DNA from 3 places in the Thioalkalivibrio sp. ALJ15 genome. Region 3 is predicted to be linked to each of the others. Evidence: riboswitches for the same ligand, from Rfam matches in the RefSeq annotation. Region 3 holds a riboswitch; each other region holds the start of a gene.
The links. A riboswitch is a leader RNA that binds a small molecule or an ion and turns the genes downstream of it on or off. The one in region 3 is predicted to bind cobalamin.

Region 1 (9,960 bases), on a different contig from region 3:
GGAACTGGAGGATGTTTATTCCGGCTTATGAGTACCGACATCATTCGATAAGCGTAGGCTTTGTGGCCGCACCCCTGCTCCCGCATCAGGCGCCAGACCCGGTAGCGGCCCACGGTCACGCCTTCCGAGCGCAGCGAAAGACCCCATGCCAACGCCGGGGCAACCCTGATGCGATTCGCTGCGCTCACCCGCATCCTACGATGGGAGCTGGCGCCCGCTGGCGGGCGCGGCACGCCAGGGCCGAGGCCGCGCGCGCCAAGTGTAGTGGTCAAGTGATTTCTGACACCTCGATGGGTGTTTCGGCTGTCCCTTTTTTCGCTCGTAGGCGTTGGGCGACAGGTATCCCAAAGTCGAGTACCTTCGGCGCTCGTTGTACCGGTCTCCGGTCGGCGTTCGGAAGACGTAGAGGTCCAGCACGCCGCGGCGGTAGCCGCCGTTGAACCGTTCGATGAAGCCGTTCTGCATGGGCTGGCCTGGCTGGATGAAGCTCAGTTCCACGCTCCTCTGCTCGGCCCAGTCGGCGATCGCGGCCGAAACGAACTCGGGACCATTGTCGAGCCGGAGTTACTGCGGATAGCCCCGCCAGGCCGCAATACGCTCCAGCACCCGGATCACACGGGGTGCGGGCAGATTCAGATCGGTCTCCACCGCCAGCGCTTCCCGGTTGAAGTCATCTACGACGTTGAAGGTGCGAAAGCGCTGTCCGTCCCACAGCGCATCCGACATAAAGTCCGCTGACCAGCACGCGTTCGGAGCTTCGGTCGATGCCAGAGGTCGTGGCTCCCGTGGTGGCAAGCGGCGCTTGCCCTTACGCCGCAGGTTCAGCTTCAGGGCGCAGTACACGCGCCAGACCCGCTTGTGGTTCCAGGGCATGCCCCGACGTCGGATCAGCTTGAACAGCTTGCCAAAGCCCCGCTCCGGATCGCGTTCCACCCGCTCCTGCAGTAGCGCGACCACCGCATCGTCCCGGTCCGGTTGCTTGCGATACCACACCACCGACCGCGCAACCCCGGCCACCTGACAGGCCCGGCGCTGACTCTGCCCATGCTCCCGCGTCAACGCAGTGACCACACAGCGCTTCTCGTCCGGGCTCGGAGCTTTTTTGGGCAATCACGTCCTTCAGGGCCGTGTTCTCCAGGGCCAGCTCGGCGTACATCCGCTTGAGCCGGTTGTTCTCGTCCTCCAGCTCCTTCAGCCGTCGAACGTCGGCCGCTTCCATGCCCCCGTATTTCGACTTCCACTGGTAGTAGCTCGCTTCCGAGACCCCGATCTCCCGACAGACGTCCTTCACCTTCCGGCCGCCTTCGACCTGCTTCAGCGTCTGGACAATATGGCTTTCCGTAAACCGACTCTCGCGCATCTCGGCCTCCTTGGGCTCTAGTGTGCCCGGAGACCCCCAGTTTTCAATGGGCCAAATTTACGGGAGGGCGACAATCAGCGGGCCGTGTCCTGCCCCATCAGATACTCGGCCAAGACCCGGTAGGCCGGCAGCGAGGTTGCATCGTTAGCCGCGTTGGTCGCCAACGGGTGGGAGGCCAAGCGCACAATTACCATCTCTGCGGACGGGTCGATCCAGATCGTCTGGCCGTGTACGCCGCGAGCGGCAAAGACGCCATGGTCGTCGTGACCTATCCACCACATGCTACGATAACTCCAACCATCAAGGCCTCCGAAGCCGGCCTTAGAGAAGGCTGCCTTGTCACCGCCCTCGCGGATGCGTTTTATGGCCTCCTCGGGCAGCACCTGCTCGTCTCCGAGGCGCCCCCCATCGAGAATAAGCTGGCCCAAACGGCCCAAGTCTCGCAGGGTGGCGTTGAAGCCACCGCCTGCGAACGGCGTACCGATCGAATCTACGGTGAAAAAGGCCTCTCGCTCCGCCCCTATCCGCGACCAAACCCGCTCAGCCAGCCAATCGGCGACACTCTTTCCGGTGGCCCGAGAGATGATCCATCCCAAAGCATCGGAGTTGATGGTGCGATAGCCGAAGGCCTCTCCGTGCTCACCAGCCTTCTCTACAGTCTCAAGGAACGCGAAGTAACCGCGAGGCCCATCGTAATCTGCTGGCGGCGGCAGCGGGCTGCCAGCTTGAGCATAAGCCCATACGTCGGCCTCGGGGTCAGAGTAATCCTCTGAAAAGTCGAGCGCGGTGGTCATATCAAGCACCTGGCGCAGAGTGGCGTCGCCAAAGGCGCTGTCAGCGAGCTCCGGCACCAGTTCACCAACGCGAGCCTGTTCATCCAGGGTGCCCTCAGCCACTAGCGTCTCGCCAATCAACCCTGTGAGCGACTTGGTAACCGACATCACCCCATGCAGGGTGTGTTCATCCAGACAGCCGGCGTAGCGCTCGTACACCACCCGACCTTGGTGAAGCACTAGCAGACCGTCGGCGTGATTCACGTCGAAGGCTTCACTCCACGTCATCAACTCTGAACCGTCGGAGGGCTGGAATGTCAGGTCATCAATCGCGGGGTCGGATGCATAGGGCAAGGCCCGAGCACCCTCGGGCCCAGACCGCACACCGACGGTGGGCATCAACTCACGGAAGTGGCAGACCGTCCACTTGAGCTTATCGCCGACGAAGTAATCGTCATCGGTGAAACGGATAGTGCGATCCTCCGGTGGCGGGAAGCCCTGCATCCAATCCATTGGTGCTACCGTTTCGACACCGGCGGCTGAAGTCGGTGGCGCCAAGGCTGCCCCGATCACGAGCAGGGTCGGGATAAGTGCTGCGTTCGTGGTTCTGATCATGATGTGCTCCGATTGGCGTTGGATGGCCACGGCGCACCGGCAATCGCCCGTCCGATCAGTTGCCAGGTAGGCGCGCGGAAGGGACACCGTGCAGTATGATGGCTTCGCAACGCAGATTGTGACGGATACCACGCCAATTTCATCGGGTTAATCCAGTTCCTGTACCCCTCCACCCGAAACGGTAAGGATCTGACCGCTGATCCAGCTGGAAGCCCGAGAGCACAGGAATAGTGCCGCATTGGCAATATCCTCAGGCTCGCCGAGTCGTTTTAGGGGAGTACGGGCAAGCATGCGCTGCTCAATCTCGTCGTTGAGCACCGACATCAGCGCCCTGGTGAGAGTGGCTCCCGGCGCGATGCCGTTGATGCGGATGTTTTTTGGGCCAAGATCAAAGGCGATGTTACGCACCAAGTGGCTGGCGGCGGCCTTCGAGGAGCCGTACGCTGCCATGTGTTGGTTCCTATTCTCGGCCGACATCGAGGTAATGGCGAGAATCGCGCCACCGCCGACCCTCTCCATCTCAGGCGCGGCCAGCTGGGCAAGGCGAAACAGCGGAAACACGTTCAGGTCATAGGCGCGACGAAAGTCCTCCATAGGCATGTCGAAGGGCTTGGGTCCACCGCCGCCGGCGTTGCTGACCAAGAGCGTTAGCTTGCCGAAGGCCTCTACCGGTTTGGCCACCGCTGCGGCAAGATCCTCTTCTCGGGTAACGTCACATGCCATGCTGGTCGCACGACCACCTTCGGCCTCGATACCTTCGGCTACCGCAGCGGCCGCAGCGGCATCCAGATCGCTGACGACTACTGCAGCTCCGGCCCGGGCGAAACTTTCGGCTATGGCTCGGCCGATTCCGGCGCCGGCCCCTGTAACAAGGGCGGCTTGACCGCTCAACGCGAAAAGCTGGGGATCGTACATAAAAACCTCCGATATAGCGATGAGGGGGAAGTTGCCAAGTCAAGCTTGCTTGGCTCTGGCTCATCATCTACCCCTCTCTACGAGTCGAATCTGAGAGCAGATTAACTTCTTGTAGTGGTCGGGTGATTTCCTGCTCTCAAGAATTGTTGGGGCTGCCCACTTACGCTCGTATGCGTTGAGCGACAGTTAGCTCAGGGTCGCGCGCCTTCGGCGCTCGTTGTAGTAGCCAACGATGTAGACCGTGATGCTTCGGTGAGGCTCTCCCTGGTTTGCCTGATACTTCCTTCAAGCCCGCGCGGGTCCGTATGTAGGTGATGTCCGCCACACAGGCCGCGTGCGGGCACGCGGCTGGACTGCTTGTCCAGGTATTTCGCCACCACATCCTCCGGCTCGTCCCGCTGCGCCGTGACCCCGAACCCCCGCTTTCAGACCCGGCACAGCCCATCCTCCCCCATCAGATGGCGGACCCGATAGCAGCCGACCTCAACATCGCCCATCCGCAGCTCCGACTGCACACGGCTTCTGCCAACGGGCCACCCACACTGTTCGAACGTCTCTTTGCCCCAGTGCAAGGCCGGCGCGGTCGCCGGCCGCACGTCTGCAATGCCCAGTAGCCCGACCGGTTCATCTCCAGCAAACCGCAGAACCGCTGCTCCGAGGCCTTTTTTGGAATGACCTTGCCCTCACAGCCGGCGGTTCTCTTCCTCCAACTCCCGGATCCGGCGCTGCACCGGCGTCAGGGGCCGGCCATCGCCGGCCTCCGCGGGCCTTCCAAGTCCGATGGTAGGACTCAACTGCCCTAGGGCCCAGCCTCAACGACCCGTTCCGCCTTACGACCCTCCGTGTGGATGACGACCACCGGACGGACAGGCAAGTCGGCTAATAAACGGTAAAGCCGGATACGCAACCGCTCGGCTCTCCGCATGTCCCTTGCGGGCAACCGAATCTCCAGAAGGAGGTACGGCCCAACCTTCGTATAGCGTGCCTGCCGGGCCGGCACTGCCGCCTCATTCAGAGCCGTGATCACCCGGGCTCTCAGCTCAGCCGGCGGGGCAGCCAGAACCAGCTCGCGTACAGCTTCCAAGGTCATCTTCAGCGGTACACCAATGAAGTATCCAGCCACCAGGAGCACCATGACCGGATCCGCATAGACGGCATACTCCGAAAATGCGGTGCGCTCCAGCAACACCGCCAGGCCGAAGCCCGCAAGGACGGCCGCACTCAAAAGCGTATCCATCAGCCACTGGCGGCGCTCGGCAGAGACCAACCCGCCGGGGGTACGAACCTGCACCCAGCGCAGATAACCCCACACGACCACACAGGCCACTGCGCTAATGGCCGCGAATAACATGGCCATGCCCGTCTCCACTACGCGACCGCCGGTCAACAGCGCGTGCAAGGCCAATGCAATCGACAACAGGGAAACCAGCGCAATAGTCAGCCCCTTCACGGTAATAACCAGTGGTTCAATCGCGGCACGACCGAAGGGGAAACGCTGGTTTGCTGGCCGCCGCACAACCCGTGCGGCGTACACCGAGAGCAACGACAGCACCAGACTTACAAGGGAGTACGCCCCGTCGAACAGGATCACCAGGGAGTTAACCCACAAGCCCCAAACGATACCCCCAAGGGCAAACATGCCGGCCATGGTGGCAGACAGATACAGCGCCGTTTTTTCCCGCGCCCAGAACGAACTCATGATGACCTCCCATTGAATTGCTGGCTATTCTAGGGAGCCCAATTCAATAACGTGAGTCGCTGAGCGACGGGTTTTCCGTCACCATGAGGCTATGAAAGACAGCCAGATCGAAACGTTTCTCGCCGTGGTGAAACAGGGCAGCGTCGCGGCCGCCGCACGCACCCTCGGCCGCAGCCGCACCACGGTGAGCACCGCCTTAAGCGCGTTGGAAGACGAACTGGGGGTGGTGCTGTTCGAACGCAGCGGCAATCAACTCCACCTCACCCCGGTGGGCGGCAGCATCGTGACCGACTGCCAGCGCCTGCAGCAAGTGGCCGGGCAGATCCACGCCCGTTGCCGGCACCACATGAGCGGTGCCGAATCGGCGTTGCGCATCGCCCGCGACGACGCCATCCCTGAGGCTACGTGGCGGGACCTGCTACGTCGCCTGAAGCACGCATTTCCGCATACCAGCGTATCCGTTTATCTGGCTCCACCCCGGGAGCTGCCGGAGCTTGTGGAACGCCAGGCCGTGGATGTGGCCTACGGCTTGATGCCCCAGTTGCTCACCGTGGGCTACCAGTGGTTTCGAGAGCTTGCAGACGTGCGCATGCTTACGGTCACCGCCACCGACCATCCACTGGCAGTCCTCCCCCGGGTCACGCAGGACGACCTCGTCGGACATACGGAGATTGTCATGGCCTATTTGGACAGGGACGGCCTGATCCCAGAGTCTCCCGACACTGACAACTACCTCGCCTTCACGCAGTACGAATTAATCCGCGACGCAGTGATCGAAGGTTCCGGCTGGGCCGATTTACCCTTTCCGCTCATCAGCAGCGCCCTGCGCCAGGAACAACTTCGCACAATCCCTCATCCGGCCGCTAAGTGGTGGAAGACCTTCTGCGTACTGGAATCCGAACAGGCCCACGGAGGTCCCGTGGTGACCTGGCTGGCCAATGAGCTGGAATCCTACCTGACCCGAATCAACTGAGAGCACGAATTCAACGGTGTCGTATTCCCCTGATCTTCTCCTGCGCCCCTGTGGCTCCGGCGCCTGTCCGATCAGCTCCGTTCTCACGTTGATGAAGAGGCGGTCGGCCACCGCATAGCCCCAGCAGTAAATTCGCCGGCTCGAAATGCAACGGACGCCATAATGCGACAGAAGATGCCGCCAGACGTCGCTGGGACACTGACCGGGTCGGTCGGCTTGCACCTAGAGCCCCGGCTCGTATTCCTGACTGTGCAGCCCCATCCCACAGCAGCGCCGCCTGGACGCGGCGCCTGCGTACCGTGATGCGCCATAAACTCCGGAACGATACGCTTCGCTGAAACTGGACCCGATTCTGCGCCATGACGTCTCCCTCAGCTGGATATGTGCTCCCAGCGTTCGACCGGCGGTGGCTCACCCAGGGAGCCTGGCTAAGTCTTCTTCCTCATCGGGAAAGAGTTGAATGGGGTTCATGAACCGCACTCAGCGCATTCTTGCGAACGTACACGCGATCCATTAACCTCCAGCGCCTTGCTTCAGGTGCCAGTCGGTTTAACCCGACTGGTTAAACGGGAAGCCGGTACGTTTGCCCCACCGAGCAAACCAGTCCGGCGCTGCCCCCGCAACGGTAGGCGAGACGGGGGTGCCGCAGAACCAAGCGGTACCCCGGGCACGGCGAAGACCACTGCGCGCAAGCGTGGGAAGGTGCCCTGCCCCCGGTCCAGGAAGGACCCGTCCGCGAGCCCGGAGACCGGCCTGAAGCATCCACGCGGCATTGCGGAGGGCTTTGCGCGGCTCGTTCTTCGGGTCCTTTCCGACGACGGACCCTGCGCCCCGGGCTGATCCACGCCCGGGGCGCAGGGTCCGTGCGTTCGCTCTCCGAGTGCCGCACCTGGCCCACAGCAGGGTGCGCGGGCGGCGCGCCGGAGAGGAAACCATGAACCATCGAAACAGCCGGCCGAATAGCCAGCCGGCAGCCCTTCCCGTTTTTCCCCGAACCCGAAAACCCATCGCGGCGCTGGCAGCACTGGGGCTGATTCCCGGGGTGTTCGCGTCGGTGGCAGCGGACACACTGGACACCTCCGGGGCCGAGACACCACGACTGGACGACGTGGTTGTCACGTCCTCACGCACCGGGAGCGCCGTGAGCGACGAACCTCAGGCGATTCAGGTCATCTCCGAGGAAGAGATCGAAAAGACGGCCGCGAACGATCTGACCGATCTGCTCAAGAAACGCGCCGGCGTCGATGTCGTGCAGTACCCAGGAATGCTCTCGGGCATCGGCATGCGCGGCTTCCGCCCCCAATTTTCCGGGATCAATCAACGCACGCTGCTGCTCTACGATGACCGGCCCGCCGGAGCGACTAACCTGTCCCTTATCAGTCCCTCCGGGATCGAGCGCATCGAGGTCCTGCGTGGTCCGGCGTCCTCGGTTTATGGCTCGTCCGCGATGGCGGGCGTAGTTAATGTCATCCCTAGGCGGAAAACCGGTCCGTGGGAGAGCCGCATCGCGCTCGGTTACGGAAGCTTCGACACCCGCGAGGCCGAGCTGGTCACCGGGGGAAGCGCAAATGAGCGCACGGACATCACTCTGGGACTAGGCGCCCGCGAGCAGCGGGACGACTTCCGCATGGGGAGTGGCGACCGACGCGATAATACTTCCTTCTCGAAGTACGATGCCAGCCTCCACGCGGGCACCATGTTGACCGACGGCTGGTGGCTGGACATGTCCCTAGAAGGCGTACTCGCGCGCGATGTCGAATCTCCGGGCGATATTGCGTATGGCACCGACCAACAAGGACAGAAGGATGTAGACCGCTACAGTGGCGAGACCCGTCTGACCGGCTATATGGGCGATCACGAGATCAGCCTGCTGATCTACGGGGCCCGCGAGGATTCCACGAATATGGAGGTGGTGGATGGCGCCCCCGAATACCGTTCCTCGAGAAACGTGGTCGACTGGCGCGGGGTGCAGATCAAGGACACCTGGCAGTGGGGTAATGCACACCGCCTGACCTTCGGCATGGATCATGAGCGGGCAGAACAGCGCGCACTTCGCTGGGACGCGGACGGCAACCGCATCGAGCCCAACTCCGCAGACAGCCGACGCGAAACCACGGGGCTGTTCGCACGGCAACAATCCCGGCTTCCCACGGATACTGTCCTAACCGTCGGCGCACGCCACGACTGGATCAAGCTGGAAATGCTCGACACGCCACACGGCACGGACTTCGAGCCCGACAGGTCACGTTTTACCAGCTTCAATCCGAGCATTGGCGCTAGTCATCCCTTGGGACAAGACTGGTACCTCCGCGGATCAGCGGGTACGGCCTTCATCGTTCCTGACGCCGGAGCCATAACGGGCCAGAGCGAACGCCAGACCCCGGCCGGCCAGACCGAGATCACTCGGGGCAACCCGGACCTGGACCCGGAAAAGAGCTTTACCTGGGACATTGGGGTCGACTATTTCGGCGGCCCGATGTCGCTTCACGCAACCTACTACAACACCCGCGTGCGTGACCGCGTGGTACGAGTCACCAGGGAGGATCCCGCCGATCCCTCGGAGCCCCGGATCTTCAGCTTTGAAAACGCCGACCGGGCGCGGTTCGAGGGGCTCGAACTCGAGACCCGCTATAGACACAACGAGATGCTCACCCTGTTCGGCAATGTCAATCACATCCTCACGGCATGGGAAGAGGCCGACGGCGAAAAACGCGACAGCCTCAATGTGGCCACCTGGAACGTGAATGCGGGCATCGACCTGGACTTCGGCCAGGTGGACGGACAGATCCTCGCGCGCTATGTCGGACCGCGCAAGGATGAGGACTGGGTCCACAACCCCGGTGAAATCGTCGAGGACGGCGGCTTCACCCTCGTCGACCTATCGGCCGGATGGGAGCCCACCCCCGACCAGCGCCTGTCAATCACGATCGAAAACGCCCTTGATCGGGATTACTTCGAGAAGCGTGGATTCCCACTTGCAGGCCGGACCATTACGGCACGGTACCGTTATGAGTTCTGATGTGCTGCATGCCAGCGCCGTGGTGCTTCGTATTTGCACCGCGGTGTTCGGCGGCTACCTGCTGGCCGTATCGCTAGGGGCCACCATGGTGCATACCCTGCCACTGCACCGGGCGGAGGCGGTCGATCTTTCAATTGCGCTGAGCTTCCTCGTCCACGCCGCCGCGGCCCTGTGGGCCTTCGCGGCGGGAACCGCAATGCGAGCCGCTGTCGGCGTCCTCGGCCCCGGCGTATTGCTGGGGCTGCTGGCACTCTTTCTCGCACCCACCGGCAGCTGATGCCCCGGAGGATCCCATGAAAGATACGTTTCGTCAGAGCATGGCCTGGCTGCATACCTGGACGGGCATCAGCCTAGGCTGGCTGCTCTACTTCATCTTTGTCACGGGCAGCATCGGCTATTTTGCCGTGGAAATCGACCAGTGGATGACACCCGAACGTTCACTGAATGGCCCCGGTGCGTCAGCTGCGGAATCAGTAGCCGTCGCCCAGGAGTATCTGCAGGAGACCGTTCCCAGTTCCGGCCGTTGGAACATCGACCCACCGGGCATCCGCGAGAACCCGGACCTGGAAATCGCCTGGCAGGACTCGAACGGCAGCCGCCAGAACC
Region 2 (9,960 bases), on a different contig from region 3:
GGCAGGATCACGCGCTGGTCGTTGCCGAAGATCAGCCGGAGCATGTGCGGCACGATTAGTCCGACGAAGCCCACCGCACCGACCTGCATGACCGCCGTGGCGGTGATCAGTGCCGCCGCGACGTAGATCGTCCATTCCACCGGCCGCACGGCCACGCCCAGTGCGGCCGCCTGCATCGGGCCGCGCGCCAGCACGTTCAGCGTCCGTCCCAGCGGCAGGGCCAGCAACACGACCAGCACCAGCACACCCCAGGCGGGGTAGGGGTTGCGGGCGTGGGAGACATCGCCCATCAGCCAGTACAGCATCCCGGGCAGCTCCGCGGTCGGGCTCACGGCGAGCAGGAAGCTGATCACGGCGCCCCAGCCGGCCGCCACGACCACGCCGGTCAGCAGCAATCGGGTCGGCGTCCAGCTGCCGGTGCCGTGCGCCAGGCCGAACACGATCACCGTGGACAGCAGCGCGCCTGCGAATGCGGCGACCGAGACCGAGAACATCGACAGCCCCGCGAGCATGGCCAGCAGGGCACCCACCGAAGCCCCGCCGGAGAGGCCCAGCACATAGGGATCGGCCAGCGGATTGCGCAGCAACACCTGCATCAGGGCACCGGCGACGCCCAGCAGCCCGCCGGCGGCGAATGCGGCCAGGGCGCGTGGCAGGCGCAGTTCCAGTACCAGCGTGTTGTGCAGGCGGCTCCCTTCGCCCTGAATCACCGCGAGCAGGTCGCCGGGAGCAATGGCGACGCTGCCATAGGCCAGCGCGATCAGGATCGCAAGCAGCGACGCCGGGAGCAGGACCCCCGTGGCGAGGAGGAAGGAGCGCGTCACGGCTGGTCAGTCGTCCCGGCGTGAACGGGCCCGTTCCAGCTCTTCGCACATCAGCCGGGTCCCTTCGGCAATCCGCGGCGTGTGACGCTGGAGCAGCGACGGCGGGATAAAGAACAGGTTGGCGCGCTGCACCGCAGTCATGTCCTCCCATTGTTCCCAGGCAATTACCCAGTCCGGCCGGTCCTCGCCCATGCCGCCGCCGATGATCACCTCCGGATCGGCCTCGATCACGGCCTCGCGGTCCATGCGCGGCACCAGGCGGTCCAGGTGGCCGAACACGTTCTTGCCCCCGCACAGGCGGATGGCCTCGCCGATCAGGTGATCGTCGTTGACCGTCATCAGGGGCTGTTCCCAGACCTGGTAGAACAGCGGGACCGGGTCACGGTCGGAATAGTCCAGCCGCAACGTCTCGATCTCGTCGAGAAAGGCCTGCACCGCCTCCTCGCCGCGTTCCTCGGTACCGGCCAGCTGCGCCATGCGACGCATGCTGGTGGCCACGCCCTCGAAACTGCGCGGTTCCGAGACATAGACGGTCAGCCTCAGATCGCGCAGGCGCTCGATCTGCGAGCTGGAGTTGCCACTGCGCCAGGCGACCACCAGGTCCGGGTCCATTTCGACCACGCGTTCCAGGTCGATGCGGCTGTAGCCACCGACTCGCGGGATCATCTCCGCCTCCGGCGGGAAGTCGCTGTGCTGCGTGACGCCGACCAGCTGCTCTCCGGCGCCGACGGCGAACAGGACTTCCGTGATGTGCGGGGCCAGGCTGACGATACGTTCGGCGGGCCGGTCGAGCGTGACCTCGCGATCGTCATCGTCGGTCACCGTGACCGGTTCGGCCAGTGTCGGCCCCGCGCACAGGAGTAGCGCGGCAAGGGCCGTTAACTGGCGTTTGAGGGAAGTGAAAGTCATTAAAAATCCGACTGTTGTGGATTGTTCGTAACGTAAACAATACCGTGTTTTCGGGGCGCCGCACGGGCAGCGAAAGCGCCTCATCATAGCAGCAAGGGCAAGATGGTTTGGTGCCCAAATTGGTCGGGGGCACCCTGAGCGCGTATCATGCTCCGCTTTCGTCAGGTGCCTGCAGTTGGCAGGTGAAACGGGAAGCTGGTGCAAGTCCGGCGCTGCCCCCGCAACGGTAAGCGAGCGGTAAATCGCTCGGCAGACTGGCCACTGGGTCCTGTGCCCGGGAAGGCGTCTGCCGGTCGGCATCCTCCGACGCTCGCAAGCCCGGAGACCGGCCTGGCGGTGATTCATCCTGCGACCGTGCGGCGGGCAACGGTCGAGGGCGCAGGTGCGTTCCTAAAAGCCTGTTCCTTCGTGTCTTCGCCGCGCCGTCGCCTCGACGGAACCTCATGACGGCCCCAGCTCCCAACCAGTCAGAAGAGAATCCGAACGCGTTCGCCTCGGCGGAGCGCGCAGCGGTCTATCGCGTGATCGGCGAGCGCCGGGACATGCGGCATTTCCGCCCGGACCCGGTGGACCCCGATACCCTGCGGCGCCTGCTGGAGGCCGCGCACCAGGCGCCCAGCGTGGGCTACATGCAGCCCTGGCGCTTTCTGCGGGTGACCGACGCGCGGCTGCGCGATGCGTTGCACGGGCATGTGGCGGCGGAGCAGACACGCACGGCCGAGGCCTGCGGCGAGCGTGCCGCCGAGGTGCACCGGCTGAAGCTCGAAGGTATCCGCGATGCGGGCGAGCTGCTGGTGGTCGCGTTGACCGATGGGCGCGAGCGCTACGTGCTGGGTCGGCGCACCATCCCGGAGATGGACCTGTGCTCCGCCGCGTGTGCGATCCAGAACCTGTGGCTCGCGGCCCGGGCCGAGGGCCTGGGCATGGGCTGGGTGTCGCTGTTCGACCCGGACTGGCTGGCCGGGGAGCTGGGGATGCCGAAAGGGGCCTGGCCGATCGCGATCCTTTGTCTGGGTCATGTGGATGCGTTCTACGAGCGGCCGATGCTGGAAACCGAGGGCTGGGATCAGCGACGGTCGCTGGACGAACTGGTGTTCGAGAATCGCTGGGGCAGCCGTACCGACGCACCCGGCGGTTCCTCAGCGAGTGGATGACCCGATGCTGATCGCGTTCCTCACGCTGCTTGGTGCGCTGGTGCTGGATCGCCTGATCGGCGATCCGCGCCGCTGGCACCCGCTGGCCGGGTTCGGGCTGCTGGTCCAGCGCCTGGAGGCCCGGTTCTACCGCGATGGTCGGGCCCGCGGCGCGCTGCTTCTGGCCGTCCTGGTGGTGCCCTTTGTGCTGCTGACGGTCTGGTTGCAGCAGCTCCTGCCGGTCTGGCTGGTAGGGCTGCTGGTACTGGCGTTGGCGCTGGGCTGGCGCAGCCTCGACGAGCACGCCGAGCGCGTGGCCCGGGCGCTGGAGGCCGGCGATCTGGGCCAGGCGCGGCAGCAGGTGCAGATGCTGGTCAGCCGCGACAGCGAGGCCCTGGATGTGGCGGGGGTCAGCGGCGCTGCGGTGGAGTCGGTACTGGAGAACGGCAACGATGCCCTATTCGGCACCATTTTCTGGTTCCTGGTGGCCGGTGCGCCGGGGGTGGTGCTGTATCGCTTGGTGAACACGCTGGATGCGATGTGGGGCTACCGCAATGCGCGTTACACGCGCTTTGGCTGGACCGCGGCGCGGCTGGATGACCTGCTGAACTGGGTCCCGGCGCGCATGACCGCGCTGGCCTATGCCCTGGCCGGGCGCACTCGCGATGCCCTGCAGTGCTGGGGCGAGCAGGCCGCGGCCTGGAAGAGCCCGAACGCTGGGCCGGTAATGGCCGCTGGGGCGGGCGCACTGGGGCTGGTGCTGGGCGGTGCCAGCCAGTATCACGGCGAGCGTCAGTGGCGTCCGCGCCTGGGGATGGGCGCGGCACCGGATGCCGCCGGCATCCGTGCGGCGATGGGGCTGGTAGATCGGGCGCTGGCGCTGTGGATGGGCGTGCTTGTCATCGGGGTGAGCCTTGCGATCTTCTGACCCGAACAGAGCGCGGCCGGCACCGACCGGGGCCGTGCTAACCCAGGTGCATGGTGGCGGACTGCGCGCAGCTGCCAGGCATTACGGGGTGGCGCCGGAGCAATGGCTGGACCTGTCTACCGGCATCAACCCGCACGGCTATCCGCTGCCCATGCCCCCGGCGGACGTCTGGGCGCGCCTGCCGGAGCCCGACGACGGTCTGGAGGCGGCCGCGGCGCGGTACTACGGCTGCAAAGGGCTGTTGCCCCTGGCGGGCTCGCAGGCGGCCATCCAGCTGCTGCCACAGCTTCGCCCAGCGGCTGCTCGGGTTGGCCTCCTCGCGCCCAGTTACAACGAACACGCGCGGGCCTGGCGCATGGCCGGGCATCGGGTCGAGGCGCTTCCTGCGCTTGGCGACGCGGCGCCGGCCGCGATCGAGGCACGCCTGCCGCAGCTGGATGTGCTGGTACTGGTCAACCCGAACAACCCGACTGGACTGCGCGTGACCGTGGAGACGCTGCTGCGCTGGCATAAGGGGCTTGCGGCACGCGGCGGCTGGCTGGTGGTGGACGAGGCCTTCATGGATACCAGCCCCCGGCACAGCCTGTTGGCGGCCGACCCGGGCACGGACCTGGGCCCGGGGCTGCTGGTGCTGCGGTCGCTGGGCAAGTTCTTCGGTCTGGCCGGGGCGCGGGTCGGATTCCTGGCGGCGGAGCCGGCGCTGCGGGCGGCGCTGGCGGAGCGGCTGGGTCCGTGGGCGCTGTCTGGCCCGGCGCGCTGGGCGGCCACCCGAGCGCTGGAGGATCGCGCCTGGCAGGAGCAGACGCGCGCGAACCTGACCGCGGCGGGTGCGCGGTTGGAAGAGCTGCTGTGGCGGTACGGAATCGCTACCGAAGGTGGCACCGCACTGTTTCGCTGGGGGCGCCGCGATGATGCGGTCGCGGTTCAGGATGCGCTGGCGCGACAGGCGATCCTGGTGCGGCGTTTCGACGACCCCGCCAGCCTGCGTTTCGGGCTGCCGGGCGACGAGGCCCAATGGCACCGCCTGGAACAGGGGCTGGAGGCGTTGTGAGCGCGACCACGCTGATGGTGCAGGGGACCACCTCGGATGCCGGCAAGAGCGTGCTGGTGGCCGGGCTGGCCCGGGTGCTGCATCGCCGTGGGCTGTCGGTGGTGCCGTTCAAGCCGCAGAACATGGCGCTGAACAGTGCAGTCACCCTGGACGGCGGCGAGATCGGGCGTGCCCAGGCCCTGCAGGCCGCCGCCTGCGGCCTGGAGCCGCATACCGACATGAATCCGGTGCTGCTCAAGCCCAGCTCCGATCAGGGGGCGCAGGTGATCATCCACGGCCGTCCTGCGGCCGAGCTGGATGCTCGTGCCTACCACGACTACAAGCCCGTCGCCCGCGAGGCCGTGCTGGCCTCGCATCGACGGCTGACCACGCAGTACGCGCATGTACTGGTGGAAGGCGCGGGCTCGCCGGCAGAGATCAACCTGCGCGCAGGCGATATTGCCAACATGGGCTTTGCCGAGGCGGTGGACTGCCCGGTGATCCTGGTCGCGGATATCGACCGGGGCGGGGTGTTTGCGCATCTGGTTGGCACGCTCGCGTTGCTGAGCGAGACGGAGCGCGCGCGGGTGCGGGGCTTCGTGATCAACCGCTTTCGCGGCGATATCTCGCTCCTGAAGCCGGGGCTGGACTGGCTGGAGCAGGAGACCGGCAAGCCGGTGCTGGGCGTGATCCCGTATCTGCACGGGCTGTACCTGGACGCCGAGGACGCCCTGCCGCGCGAGGCGGTGCCGGAGAAGCGTGCGGATGCCCTGAAGGTCGTCGTGCCGGCCCTGCCGCGCATCTCCAACCATACCGATTTCGATCCGCTGCGTCTGCACCCGGGTGTGGACCTTCGCTTCGCCGGCCCGGGCGAGTCGCTGCAGCCGGCGGACCTGGTCATCCTTCCGGGGTCCAAGTCCGTGCGCGACGACCTCGCCTGGCTGCGCGAGCAGGGCTGGGAAGACGAGCTGCAGCGCCATGTGCGTTATGGCGGCAAGGTGCTCGGGATCTGTGGCGGCTTCCAGATGCTGGGTCGTGCCGTGCACGATCCTGACGGCGTCGAGGGCCGGCCGGGCTCCACGCCGGGGCTGGGCTGGCTGGACATCGAGACGCGTCTAGCACCGGAAAAGCGCCTGGAACGTGTTCACGGGGACCGTGTGCTGGGCCGGGAGGCCCGCGTGGAGGGCTACGAGATCCATGCAGGAGTGACGACCGGCCCCGGACTGGATCACCCGCTACTGGAGCTGCAGCATGGCTCGGACGGCGCGCGCAGCGAGGACGATGCCGTGGCGGGGACCTATGTCCACGGGGTATTCGATACCTCCGCTGCCGCCGAGGCTTTGCTGCACTGGGCTGGCATGCGCAATGGGAAGGAGCACGGCGAAGACCTGGCGACCGCACGCGAGCGCGGCCTGGAACGCCTGGCCGATACCCTGGAGGCGCATCTGGACCTGGGGCGCATCCTTGCCCTGCTGCGGACAGGGAAGACGGAGCCTGTGACATGAAGACGCTGGTGCTCGGCGGCGTGCGTTCCGGCAAGAGTCGGCTGGCGGAGCAGCTGGCCGATGCCAGCGGCCTGCACGTGACCTATGTCGCTACCGCGCGTGCCGACGACGCCGAGATGGCACGCCGCATCGAACGCCACCGCGCCGACCGGCCCGGTGACTGGGACCTGATCGAGGCCGATACCGGCCTGGCCGCCGCGCTGGAAGAGGCCGCAAGGCCAGATGAGTGCCTGCTGGTGGATTGTCTGACGCTGTGGCTGACCCAGCTCCTGTGCACCGAGGACGAGGCCCTGATCGAACGCGAGCGGGAGGCCCTGATCGCCACCGTGCCGCGCCTGCCGGGCACCCTGGTGTTCGTCTCCAACGAGACGGGCATGGGCATTACCCCGATGGACGCGCTGTCCCGCCGCTTCGCCGACGAGGCGGGCTGGCTGCACCAGCGCCTGGCCCCCACGATGGACCGCGTCGTGCTGACCGTCGCCGGCCTTCCTCATGTGCTCAAGGGTGAGCCGCTGGAATGAATAGACCAACGCGCGAAACAGGCACCGTCATTGCGAGGCGCGCAGCGTCGAAGCAATCGGCCCGGGGTGAACTGACGGATTGCCACGTCGCCTTCGGCTCCTCGCAATGACGGGCGTCATTGATGAAGAGTGTTGGTTTCAACATCGGAGGAACACGTGACCGAAGACTGTGACTGGCTGCAGGTGCCGCCGGCGTCCCTGAGTGCCGACGCGCGCCAGGCGGCCGCCGAGCGGCAGGCCCAGCTGACCAAGCCGCCGGGTTCGCTCGGGCGGCTGGAGGCGATCGCCGAGCGCTTGGCCGCCATGCAGGGCGTGGGCCAGCCCACGCTGGAGCGGGTTCATGTCGCGGTGTTCGCTGGCGATCACGGTGTGGTGGCGGAAGGCATTTCGCGTTTCCCGCAGGCCGTGACCGCGCAGATGGTCGCGAACTTCGCGAACGGCGGTGCGGCGATCTCGGTGCTGGCGCGGCACCTGGGCGCGTCCATTGAGGTGATCAACCTGGGTACCGTGGCCCAGCCACCGGCCGTCAGCGGTGTGCAGCAGCTGAACCTGGGCCCCGGCACCGCAAACCTGGCCCGCGAACCCGCGATGACGCCGGCGCAGCTGGAACGCGCGCTGAACGCCGGCCGCCAGTGTGCCGAGCGCGCGCGGCGGAGTGGCACACAACTGTTCATCGGCGGCGAGATGGGCATCGGCAACACGACCGCTGCGGCTGCACTCGCCTGCTCAATGCTGGACCTGCCGCCGGTCGATCTGGCCGGGCCCGGCACGGGCCTGGATGCAAATGGGGTACGCCACAAGGCCGAGGTGATCGAGCAGGCGCTGCGCACCCACGCCGCGGTGCGCGGCGAGGCACTGGGCAGCCTGCGCTGTCTGGGGGGGTTCGAGATCGCGGGGCTGGCCGGCGCTTACATCGCCGCGGCGCAGATCGGGCTGCCGGTGCTGGTGGATGGTTTCATCAGCACCTCGGCGGCGCTGGTGGCCGAGCGACTTTGTCCGGGTACGGCGGACTGGTTTTTCTATGCCCACAGCTCGGCGGAGCCCGGCCACCAGCGCCTGTTGGCTGCGCTGGCGGCCGAGCCGCTGCTGGATCTCGGCATGCGCCTGGGCGAGGGCAGTGGGGCGGCCACGGCCGTGCCCCTGCTGCGCCTGGCCTGCGAGCTTCACGCCGGCATGGCGACCTTCGCCGAGGCTGGCGTGTCGGGCGATACCCCATGACCAAATCGGTCCGTATCGGTCTGCTGCGCCACGGCGAGACGACGGGTGCCGGCTTTCGCGGGCGCGGCTGCGATGATTCGCTGACCCCGGAAGGCGAGCGGGCGATGTGTGCGGCGTTCGAGGCTTCGGGCGAGTGGGATCGTGTCGTGTGCTCGCCACTGCAGCGCTGCCGGCTTCCGGCCGAGGGCTTCGCCCGCGCGGCCGGGCTCCCCGTCCAGTGTGATCCCCGCCTGCAGGAGCTACATTTTGGGGACTGGGAGGGGCAAACGGCCGAGGCCCTGATGCAGACGGACGCCGAGGCGCTGGGTCGGTTCTGGGAAGACCCGTTCGGCTACCCGCCACCCAACGGCGAAGACCTCGGCAGCTTCCGCGACCGGGTGCTGGCCGGCTGGGAGCAGAGCGTGATCGCGCCGGGCGGTCGTGTCCTCGTCGTCACCCACGGCGGGGTGATTCGCCTGCTGCGTGCACAACTGGAGGGCTGGCCGTTGGAGAAGCTATTGTCGATCGAAGTGCCGTTGGCCTCTTTGCACGTTGTCGAGCCGGGCCAGCGCGAGGAGATGCCCTCGTGATCAAGCAAAACAAATGTAGGAGGCCAGCCCTCTGGCCGATCGGGAATATGCCAACGCCCCATCGGCCAGGGGGCTGGCCTCCTACAGCAGGAATGGAAGGGGGGGCGCAATGAACTCGGTATTAGCCCCCTTCTGGCTGGCCCTGCAGTTCCTGACCCGCGTGCCGACGCCGGCGCAGGAGCCGCGGCCCGAGGACCTCGGCCGTTCGGTCCTGGCCTATCCGCTGGTGGGGCTGATCCTGGGTCTGGTTCTGGTGCTGGTGGGGATCGGGCTTTCCGCGATCCCCGGAGCGCCGGTGTTGCTGGTCGCGGCGCTGGTGCTGACCTTCTGGGTCGCGCTGACCGGCGCACTGCACCTGGACGGGCTGGCGGACACGGTGGACGCCTGGGTCGGCGGTCAGCGGCACCCGGAGCGGGCCCAGGCGATCATGAAGGACCCGGCCTGTGGCCCGATGGCGGTCGCGGCGCTGATCCTGATCCTGTTGCTGAAAGGTACGGCGCTGGTGGCGGTGGTCGATACCGGCGCCTGGGTCGCGCTGCTGCTGGCGGTGCTGCTGGGGCGCGTGGTGCCGCCGGTGCTGTTTCTGACTACGCCCTACGTGAACCCCGTCGGATTGGGCGCGGACATGGCCAGGCACCTTCCACGCAGCGCCGCCATCGGCGTTGTCGCAGTCTCGGCTGCCGTGGTGCTGGTGCTCGGCCTGCTCTCCGGCCTTTGGGGGGTGATACCGGCGTTGCTCGCCGCTGGGCTGACGCTGTGGGTGGCAACGCGCGTACTGAGACACTGGCTGGGAGGCTTCACTGGCGACACGGCCGGTGCGACGCTGGAGCTGGTGGAGACCCTGACCCTCGTGATTCTGGTGCTGACGCTCGCGGGCTGAGCCCGGGTCGATCAGGCCAGGGTCAAGGCAGACGTTGTCACGAAACCGTCACGGGATTGCCACATACTGACGGGATGAGCTCATTCCCCTCTCGCCTGAACCCGGGCCTTCTGGTCCTGCGCACGCTGACGAACCCCCTGCGGGCGGTGCGGGAGGTGGGCGAACTGGAGGCGACACCCCCCTGGTGGCAAACCTTTCTGCGTCTGGCGCTCCCGGTGCTGCTGGTCAGCGTGATTGCCAGCCAGTGGCTGTACCAGGTCATCCCGACCGGGCTGCCGCCGGAGGCGATGCCGGGGGCCTGGGGCTTCGGCGTCTACAGCGTGCTGGCGATGAGCATCGGGGTGCTGGGTCTGGCCTGGTCCGCGCACTACCTGACCGAGCTGTTCCAGGGCTACTCCCATCCGGACCGGGCGATGCTGGCGGTGACCATCGGCCTGCTGCCC
Region 3 (9,960 bases):
CTGGTCGCCGGGTCCCGAGGGCATCCGGGTGTTTCTGGATGTGGCCATGCGCAACTTCGCGCCCAGATTCCAGCGTCGTGTGCACCCGCTGGTGTGCATGTTTCGCGCGGTCCTCGAGCAGGGCAACCGTATCGCGCGCAGCTACCAGAACATCTCCCATCATTACGACGTGGACGAGTGGCTGTTCCGCCGTTTTCTCGACGAAGGCATGTTCTACAGCTGTGCCTATTTCGAGCGCCCGGACATGACCCTGGAGGAGGCCCAGCAGGCCAAGTGCGCGATGCTGCGCAAGAAGCTGGTGCTGGAGCCCGGTCAGCGGGTGCTGGATATCGGCTGCGGCTGGGGTGGGCTGGCCTTTCACCTGGCCGAGAATGCCGATGTCCAGGTGGACGGAATCACCCTGTCCCGGGAGCAGCTGCGAGTGGCCCAGGCCGAGGCGAAGCGCCGCGGGCTGGACGATCGCGTGCGCTTTTTCTATCAGGACTACCGCGAACACGACGACCAGTACGACCGGATCGTCAGTGTCGGCATGTTCGAGCATGTCGGCGTGCCCAATTACGGCACGTTCTTCCAGCGGGTGAACGACCTGCTCAAGGACGATGGCGTGGCCGTCCTGCACACGATTGGCCGCCAGGGGCCTCCGGGGACCACCAACCCCTGGCTGAGCAAGTACATCTTCCCTGGCGGTTATACCCCGGCACTGTCCGAGGTGATGGAGGCGTTGGAGCCGACCCCGCTGCATACCACCGATATCGAGTTCTGGCGGCTGCACTATGCGGAGACGCTCGCCGAGTGGTATCGGCGGTTCCAGAACATCCGTGCCGAGGCAGTGGGCCACTTCGACGAGCGCTTCTGCCGCATGTGGGAGTTCTATCTGGCCAGTTGCGAGGCGACCTTCCGCTGGTGGCGCCAGGTGGTGTTCCACATCCAGGTGGCCAAACAGCAGGATGCCGTGCCGCTCACCCGCGACTATCTGTATGCCGACGAGGCGCCCAAGGTGGTTTCGACGCCGCCGGGGGAGGCGGCAGTCCGGGGTCGCAGTGCTGCGTAGGGATTGCGGACTACTTCCTGGCTCCCTGAACATTTTTTCCTGACCGGGCACCCGCAACCGGTCTGTTTTCCCTACACTTCACGGAAACGCTGAGGGGGCAGGGACGACGCGTGTTTGGCAGGTTTCGCAAGCGGCAACAGCGGCAGGAGGCCCCCCAGGCCGCCAGTCCGAGCCAGGACCATGTGCTGATCGAGGCGGCCGGGCGCAGCCGGATCACCGAGGTCGCGGCGACCGCGCGCAAGGTGCCCTGGTCGCTCAACATGCTGCAGCTGCTGTGGGCGGCCGGCCCGGTGACCTTCCTCGCGATGCAGGGGGGCTATTTCCTGGGCTTTGGCCACGCCGCCCCGGCCCAGAATTTCATCTTTTTTGCCGTCTACACGCTGCTGTTCGGGGTGATTGGCCTGCTGGCGCGGTTTATTGCCGATGCCACGCGGGGCAAGCGGCAGGAGCGCTCACGCGATCAGCTGCGCAATACGATCGACTTTTTGCCGGACCTGCTGTTCGTGACCCGCGACCTGGCGATGGCCGAGATGGCGCCGGACATGCGGCGACGCAAGGCCGCCGAGGTTCTGCTTCATGAGGTGGATATCTCGCCGGAAGGCGTCGCGGTCGCGGTGCGCGAGATGACCGGCGATACCAGCCTCGCAGCAGCGGCCGAGCAGATCGAGATCTACCGTCGGCTGGGGCTGCGCTCGCGCGTCGCGGATCTGGTGGATGCCACTGCGGATGCTCGTCTGGCCGCGCTGGAAAAACTGCACCACGATGCCTCCGAACTGGCGGATCCGCTGCGCGACCGGCTTCAGGGCGTCGCGCCAACCCGTGAGGATGGCGTCCGGCGGATCGATCAATTTCTGGACCGCCTGTTTTCAGCGGCGGACTCGGATGACCTGTCGCGCTGCTCACTGGATGATACGCAGGCCATGTTTGTACTGGCCTTCGAGATGGTCAACGGGCGGCAGATCCGGCGGCTGAGTTTCGAATGGTCGGGTGGTTGGCGGTTGGGGCATGCGCTGGATCGGCTGGAGTATCAGGGCAACCGTTTCCGCGTCGCTCAGGCGGGTGTGGTCAGTCGCCTGCGCTCGCTCGCGATGTTGCTGGCGCAAAGCCCGGCCAGTGGCCTGGATCCGCAGGTCCTGCGTTCGCCGACTCTGGGTATCGGGCGCGAGGTGCTGGATGCACTTTCGCAACTGGAACAGTCCCGCCCCGCTGTGAATTCGCCGGAAGGCCGCCTGCTGGGGCGGGCGCTGCGTCATGTCGAAGACCTGCGCGCGGCGCGGGACCAGCTCATGCAGGCGCAGAGTCGCTATACCGCCGCGGTCGAGCGCTGGGAGGCGCTGCGACGACAGCAGGTCGAGAGAAAGGGGCAGCAGAGCTGGTTCAAGCGCAGTGCGCGCGGTATCCGCGTGAGCGAAGAGGTGATCGAGCTGGCGGACGACCAGAAGCTGCGCCTGGCCGACCGGTTCTGTGAGTACCTGTCCGAGCTCGGCATCCGGCGCGAGGGCGACCTGTTCTACTTTGGTGGGCACCCACTGGATGCGGACACCGCCAAGCGCATCGGCATCCAGCTCGCACTGATTCTGGAGCCTCTGGTCGACCTGACCAACCCGAGTATCCAGCGCGCGATCTATGCGAATCCCGCCGCCTATCTCGGAGGCCTGTACGTCGGCATGAGTGCGGATGCCAAGGCGGGGTTGGGTTCGGCGATGGTGCGTATGGTGCGTCAGGATCTTAGCCGTATGGCGGAATGGCTGGCCCTGCGTCTGACGCGCATCTACCATCTGCCGCTGTCCGACTCCATGCGTGATTTCCTGGTACGGCAATATGGCGCCAATCCCGACCGCCTGGAGATGCTGGCCGCCCATCCGGTGGAGGAGGGCGCGCAGGCGGCGCCGGTGGCTTTGCGTGCCGAACGGTCGCCGGAATTTGACGCCATGCTGCAGGACAAGTCCTGGGGGCGGTTGCTCAAGAGCGGCGCACGTTATGTGCAGGCCGAGGCCCAGCGATCCTGACGCCGCGTATTTCCCGGGTCTGGTAATTTCTTGACCAACTGTGTAGGCTTTCGTGCGTTTTCTGGTGCCCCTCGGCGTGTCTCGCCGAGGGGTTAAACGGGAAGTTCGGTGAGCCCGCTACAGGTATCTGGATGCCTGCGGACGAATCCGACGCTGCCCCCGCAACGGTAATCGAGCGAGAGGCCATGACGGCCTCTGATGGTCGCGGCACACGCCACTGAACGGAATCGTTCGGGAAGGCGCCGCACCGGAACGCTCGTCAGCCCGGAGACCGGCCAGGGAATGATCGCGCGGCATGCGGCGGGCATGCGAGGCGGATGATCGGGCCTGGTCGCATAGCGGCTGTGCCCGGTCCCCCTCGTGCCTCTCTCCCCCTGCCTGCGTGGTCCCGACGAATTTACGGCGTGCGGGCGGCTCGCCGGGAGACACGGACGACATGAAACGCACAGCACTTTCCACGGCCATCCTGCTGGCCACCGGTCCCGCCCTTGCGGACACGCCGAACACCAACGACGCGCAGACGCTGGAGACCGTCCAGGTTACCGCCTCGCGAATCGCCCAGACCGTCGACGAGACGCTCGCTTCGGTGACCATCATCGACCGCGAGGAAATCGAACGCCTGCAGCCCCAGCAGTTCACCGATCTTTTAGATGGGCGCGCTGGCGTATCGGTGAGTGGTGCCGGCCCATTTGGTAAACAGTCGAGTGTGCGCGTGAGGGGTACCGAATCTGATCACCACCTGCTTTTGATCGATGGAGTTCGCATGGGCTCTGCGACCACCGGCGGGGCGAGTTGGCGGTTCCTGCCGCCGGAGGAGATCGAACGAGTGGAGATCGTGCGGGGCCCTCGAACGTCCATTTATGGGTCCGATGCCATTGGCGGCGTGACCCAGATCTTTGCCCGAGAAGGTCGAGAAGGACCGCCGAAGGTCAACGCATTTGTCGGAGGCGGAAGTTTTGACACGTGGGAGACCGGAGTCGGCGTTGCCGGCGGCACCGAGAACACGAACTACAGTTTCTCGGTTAGCCACTTCGAGACCGATGGGATTAACGTGCAGGACGACGTCGGTGACGATGACCCTGACGGTTACAAGAACACCTCGCTGGCCGGCAAGCTGTCGCATCGGCTCCCCAACGGCATCGAGCTATTCGGCAACATGCTGTATTCGGAGGGCCGCTCGGAATACGATGCGGACGAATTCGGCCTCGTCGACCCCGCCGACCCGGACTCTTTTGGCCGTCTGGGGCCGTATGACCGTGCCTACACGGATTTCGTGCACGCCGCCCTGCGGGCCGGTGTTCGTATTCCGGTAACCGCCCGCTGGGACTCGGAAGTCACGCTCGGGCAGTCACGGGATGAGAGTGACGATGTGACGGAAGGCGGCGTGCTTGGTGGAAGCATCGATCGATTCGATACGCGTCGGAATCAGCTGACCTGGCGCAACGATCTCCGACTTGGGGATCGCACCGACCTAGTGGCCGGAGTGGATGCCTACGAGGACCAGGTTGATGGCACCACCGATTATGACGAGGACTCGCGTTACAACGTTGGCGTGTATTCGGTCTTGCGCACCGAACTTGGCAACCACGACCTGGAAGCTTCGCTGCGTTACGACGACAACGAGCAGTTCGGTGCAAAGACCACGGGTCAGATCGCCTGGGGCATGCAGGCCACCGATGCCCTGCGCCTGCGGGCATCCTATGGGACGGCTTTCAAGGCTCCGACATTTAACGATCTTTATTTCCCAGATGTAGGGTTTTTCCGTGGCAATCCAGACTTAAATCCAGAAGAGTCAGAAACGTATGAACTCGGTGCGCGGTACTCAGCCGGTCACACGTACGTCGACGTTGCGGTGTTTGAGGCTCGCGTCGATAACCTTATTACCGGCTCCCCTCTCCCTGAAAACATCGAAGAGGCGCGGATTCGTGGGTTGGAGATCGAGGGTGGCCATGAGTTCGGTCCGTGGAATTCTCGTGCCTCGATGACGTTGTTGGATGCCGAAAACCGGGAAACCGGAAAGGAGCTGTCGCGCCGGGCGCCGGTAAGTGCGAGGTTGGATCTGGACCGAGAGTTCGGGCGGTTTTCCGTTGGAGCTACAGCCATTGCCAAGAGTCGATCGTATGACGATACCGGTAATAACGACCGACTTTCCGGTTACGGCCTGCTGAATTTGCGCGCCAGCTATCAGATCCATCGGGAATGGCAGCTCCGGGCGACGGTTAGTAATGTGCTTGATAAGGATTACGAGACCCAAGGGGGCTACAACCAGCCGGGTCGGGCCGCTTTCGTCAAGCTGCGCTACCAGCAGAGGTGATGCATGGGTAATCGACTGTCAAAGATTGCGACCCGCACGGGTGACGAAGGCCGGACTGGCCTGGGGGATGGCTCGCGGGTGGATAAGGACAGCCACCGCGTCGAGGCGTTTGGTGACGTGGACGAGCTGAACAGTGTCGTGGGCCGGGTCCTGGTCCACGATCTCCCGGAAGAGGTTCGGCGCGTGCTGGCCCTGGTTCAGCACGAGCTGTTCGACCTGGGGGCGGAGCTGGCGGTGCCGGGGCATCAGGCGCTACCGGATGCCTCTGTCGAGCGGCTCGATGTCGAGCTGGAAAGCTTCAACGCCGATCTGCCGCCGCTCGAGGAGTTCATCCTGCCGGGCGGTGGGCCGGCCACGGCCGACTGCCATATCGCCCGTACGGTATGCCGCCGTGCGGAACGTCGTCTGGTGGCGGTGAATCACCATGAGGCGCTGCGGCCGAGTTCACTGGCCTACATCAACCGCCTGTCGGATCTTCTGTTCGTGCTCTGCCGTGTGCTTGCACGTCACGAGAACGGCGCGGAAGTCCTCTGGCAGCCGGCCAACAAACGCGGCTGATTGCATCTGCCGTTGCTGGTTTTCGGGTGCCGTTTCCACGGCACCTTCCTGCGTATAACGGATTGGCGACGCCACCATTGCACCGGTGGCGTCGCCCCATCGAATTTTCTTCGGGGTTTATCGCATGTCCTTCTGGAAACGCAGCCTGGTCCTGCTGATCGTCGGCCTGTGGAGCACGCCCGTATGGGCAGGGCCCCAGATCGTCGGCATCGTCTCCGAGCGCTCGGCCCCCGAGGTGGCCGCCGGTGCGCATCGATTCCTGGAGGCCGTGCCGGATGCCGAGGTGGTGCTGCGCACGCCTGAGCAGCTGGCGGACAAGTCGGACTCGTCAATCCGGGCGTTGTGGCGCGATGCCGACGCGGTGCTCGTGGCAGCGGTGTTCGGGGACCAGGCCGGTCGTCTCGAACGTCTGCTGCGCGAAGAGGCACCGGCCGCGTCAGCGCCGATCCTTGCAATCAACAGCGAACGGCGCCTGACCGCGCTGTCCCGCATCGACGGCCAGGCGGTTCTGGAGGAGCTGGACGAGGAGGCCCGGACCGAACTGACCGAGAACCCTGAAGCGGGCGAGGATCCGCGCGAGCACCTGGCCCGGCAGCAGGAGCGCTTCTCAAACCAGGCCGACTGGTTAACCGGACGTGCGTTCTATCAGGGCCGCACACCGGAGAACATGGAGGGTCTGATGCGCTGGCTGGCCGCTCGGGGCGGGCACTCGATTGACGTGCCGGAACCGGATCCGCGCGAGACCATCCGCTATTACCGGGATGGCCAGTCGGTGGCCGACCCGGGGGATCTTGGCCTGGATGCCAGGCCGGCCGTGGCCGTGCTGGACCTGGATACCGGTGACCGTCCCGGTGACCGCGAGCTTCTGGATGCGACCTGCGAGGCGCTGGAGGCCCGGGATACCCAGTGCTTCGCGGTCCTCGCGCGCTGGGGTGGGGCCAGCCGCGAGGCAGTCGAGAACCTCGCCGCATCGGCGGCACCCGCCGAGCTGAGCGGGATCGTCAGCCTGCAGGACTTCGTAGTGGGCGGCGGTGGCAACCGCGAGGCGGTGGCCGAGGCCTTCGCCGAGCTGGATGTCCCTGTGGTCAAGGGGATTCGTCTGGCGGACGTGAGCGAGACCGAGTGGCGGCTCTCGCACGAGGGCATCCCCTGGGACAAGGTCCACTATCACGTGGCCATGCCGGAATTGCAGGGCGCCAGTCAGCCGATGGTGCTGGCGACCGCGGGCGAGCCCACGCAGGACGAACGCACTGGCGTGCGATTGGCGCTGCCCGAACCGGTGGGCGAGCGGGTGGAGGCCCTGGCCGACCGGATGCAGCGCTGGAACCGGCTGCGCCAGCTGGACAACACAGACAAGCGGGTCGCGGTCGTGTACTACAACCATCCGCCCGGTCGCCAGAACATTGGCGCCGACAAGCTGGATGTCCCGGAATCACTGCTGGAGATCCTGCAACGGCTGGAGGCCGCCGGGTATGACCTCGGGGACGAGGTGCCGGAGGATGCCGAGGCCCTGCTGGACATGATCCAGGACCGGGCGGTGAATCTGCCGGAACAGGCGGACGCGCTGGACGCGATCGCCGGCCGGGTCGCCTCGCTGGATCGAGATCAGTACCAGGCGTATTTCGACGGCTTGCCTGCCGCGGTGCAGGCGGAGCTGGTCGACGGACCGATCGGCTACCTGCAGGCGCGTCTGGAGGCGGCCAGGGACGCGGACAAGCACGAACTGGCGGAGGCCGCGCTGGACAGCGGTGTCGGCGATCTACGGCATATGCTCGAGAGCTACCCGCACGACGCCCAGGAACGGGCGCTGGACCTGCTCGCCCAATACGAGGCCGCCTGGGAGGCCACGCTGGCCGGTGAAGACGAACACGAAACCACCGAACAGCTGCGCAAGGCCCTGGTGCGTACAGGCATCCCGGGTCTGACCGGATGGGGCGAGCCGCCGGGCGAGGCCATGACGCGCGACGGCGAGATGCTCTTCCCCGGCATCGAGTTCGGCAACGTGTTCATCGGCCCGCAGCCGCCGCGCGGGTGGGAGGTCAGCGAGCGCTTGCTGCATGCGAACACGACCTTCCCGCCGACTCACCAGTACGCCGGTTTCTATCACTGGATTCGCGAGCACTTCGAGGCGGATGCGCTGGTCTACGTCGGGCGTCATTCCACTCGCGAGTTCCTCCCGCGCCGCCGCGCGGGTCTCGCCCCGGACGACTACCCCGAGATCCTCGGCGGTGACCTGCCGATCATCTATCCCTACATCGTCGATGGTGTCGGCGAGGGCATCCAGGCCAAGCGGCGGGCGATGGGCGTGATGATCAGCCACCTGACGCCGCCGCTGGCGGCCACCGAGCTCTACGACAGCCTGCTGGAACTGCGCCAGCTGGTGGAGACCTACGAGGCCGCGGCCCAGCCCGATGCGGCCACCCGCTCGCGCGCCGCCCAGACGCTGCGCGAGCGTATCGACGAGCTGGGCCTGACCGAGACCATCGAACGCGAACTGGCGCGCGGCCATCACCATCACGGCCACGACGACGGAGATGGGCACCACGATGACCACTCCGACGGGCATGAGCAGGACGGTGGCCATGGACATGACGACCATGGCAGGGACGATGATCATGGGGATGACCACGGGCACGACCACGGGCACGACCACGGGCACGACCACGGGCACGGTGACACTCCGCTCGCGGAGATGGATGAAGAGCTGCTGGTGCACGAGATCGGCCACTACCTGACCGACATGCAGGAGGACCAGATGCCGCTGGGTCTGCATGTGTTCGGTCGCGACTGGTCGGACGAAGCCGTGGACACGATGCTCGAGTCGATGGCCGGGGATGGTGAGGCCGGTGACGACTGGGACGACAGGCTGCGGGGTTCGCCCGCCAGTGAACGCGCCCATCTGCTGGCCGCCCTGGAGGGTCGGTTCGTGCCACCGGGTCAGGGCAACGATCCGATCCGCACGCCGGATGTACTGCCCACCGGGACAAACTTCCATGCCCTGTCGGCGGACCTGGTGCCAACACGAATCGCCTGGGGCATCGGTCAGGAACTCGCCGCGGATGCCCGCGAGCACGGTGATCCGGAAGCGGATGGCAGCGAGGCCATCATCCTCTGGGCCTCCGACACCGTACGTGACGAGGGGGTGATGATCGCCTTCGGCATGGACATGCTTGGAATCCGGCCCGCCTGGAACAGTCGCGGGATCGTCGAGGGCCTGGAGCGCATGGATCTCGACGAGGCCGGGCGCGACCGTCGCCGGGATGCCCTGTTCACCACCTCCGGGCTGTTCCGCGATCTCTACGAGGACCAGCTCGTGTGGCTGGACCGGGCCGCACGGCTGGCGCTGGATGGCGCCTCGGAGACCATCCTCGAGGAGCACCCGGAACTGGAAGAGGCACTGGAAGCAGCCCTCGCTCCGCTGGCGGAGGATCTGCGCGATCCCGGCGGCGAGTCGTTGGCGCGTAATGATGTCGCCGCGCAGTGGGTGGAGGACACCGAGGCCTTGCGCGCGGCCGGACTGGACGGTGCCGCCGCCGGGGAGCAGGCCGCGTTGCGCGTGTTCGGCACCGCACCGGGGGCGTACGGCGCCGGGGTCAACCGCCTGGCGGACCGTTCCGGCGCCTGGGAGGATCGCGCCGAACTGGGCGCGGCCTACCTGCGCCGCATGGGGCATGCCTACGGCACAACGGCATCCGGCGATGCGGCACACGAGGCGTTCGAGTCGCGCGTGGCCGGGGTCGGGCGCACCTATCTGGGCCGTGCCTCGCACCTGTACGGGCTGTTGGACAACGACGACGGCTTCGATTTCCAGGGTGGGCTGTCCACTGCCGTGGAAAGCCTGCGCGGCGAGGTGCCGGACAACCGCGTGCTGCAGCATGCCGACCCGGACAACCCGCAGGTGGAGACGCTGGGGCGCGCGCTGATGCGCGAGCTGCAGGGGCAGAACCTGAACCCGCAGTGGATCGAGCCGCTGATGGATCACGGTTATGCCGGGGCCCGCACCATGGCCCGCGACTTCGTCGACAACC

Region 1: it holds a riboswitch for cobalamin, as region 3 does, so the genes downstream of both, G015_RS0109525 (TonB-dependent siderophore receptor) here and G015_RS0104830 (TonB-dependent receptor domain-containing protein) in region 3, are expected to answer to the same signal.
Region 2: it holds a riboswitch for cobalamin, as region 3 does, so the genes downstream of both, bluB (5,6-dimethylbenzimidazole synthase) here and G015_RS0104830 (TonB-dependent receptor domain-containing protein) in region 3, are expected to answer to the same signal.

What each region holds. Positions count from the first base shown of each region.
Region 1 covers NZ_KB912059.1:40,910-50,869, reverse strand. The annotation lists partial or broken gene G015_RS13675 (IS3 family transposase) at 304-1,360, opposite strand; gene G015_RS0109545 (serine hydrolase) at 1,435-2,748, opposite strand; gene hdhA (7-alpha-hydroxysteroid dehydrogenase) at 2,896-3,663, opposite strand; gene G015_RS0109535 (cation diffusion facilitator family transporter) at 4,463-5,362, opposite strand; gene G015_RS0109530 (LysR family transcriptional regulator) at 5,454-6,335, shown strand; cobalamin riboswitch at 6,854-7,107, shown strand; gene G015_RS0109525 (TonB-dependent siderophore receptor) at 7,270-9,354, shown strand; gene G015_RS0109520 (hypothetical protein) at 9,344-9,631, shown strand; gene G015_RS13670 (PepSY domain-containing protein) at 9,648-9,960, shown strand, end outside.
Region 2 covers NZ_KB912060.1:99,548-109,507, reverse strand. The annotation lists gene G015_RS0111795 (iron ABC transporter permease) at 1-824, opposite strand, end outside; gene G015_RS0111790 (cobalamin-binding protein) at 831-1,733, opposite strand; cobalamin riboswitch at 1,880-2,082, shown strand; gene bluB (5,6-dimethylbenzimidazole synthase) at 2,177-2,887, shown strand; gene cbiB (adenosylcobinamide-phosphate synthase CbiB) at 2,892-3,794, shown strand; gene cobD (threonine-phosphate decarboxylase CobD) at 3,883-4,845, shown strand; gene G015_RS0111770 (cobyric acid synthase) at 4,842-6,329, shown strand; gene cobU (bifunctional adenosylcobinamide kinase/adenosylcobinamide-phosphate guanylyltransferase) at 6,326-6,850, shown strand; gene cobT (nicotinate-nucleotide--dimethylbenzimidazole phosphoribosyltransferase) at 7,007-8,068, shown strand; gene G015_RS0111755 (histidine phosphatase family protein) at 8,065-8,637, shown strand; gene cobS (adenosylcobinamide-GDP ribazoletransferase) at 8,747-9,517, shown strand; gene G015_RS0111745 (YIP1 family protein) at 9,592-9,960, shown strand, end outside.
Region 3 covers NZ_KB912057.1:250,316-260,275, reverse strand. The annotation lists gene G015_RS0104840 (cyclopropane-fatty-acyl-phospholipid synthase family protein) at 1-1,051, shown strand, start outside; gene G015_RS0104835 (hypothetical protein) at 1,162-3,060, shown strand; cobalamin riboswitch at 3,106-3,355, shown strand; gene G015_RS0104830 (TonB-dependent receptor domain-containing protein) at 3,497-5,374, shown strand; gene G015_RS0104825 (cob(I)yrinic acid a,c-diamide adenosyltransferase) at 5,378-5,932, shown strand; gene G015_RS0104820 (cobaltochelatase subunit CobN) at 6,057-9,960, shown strand, end outside.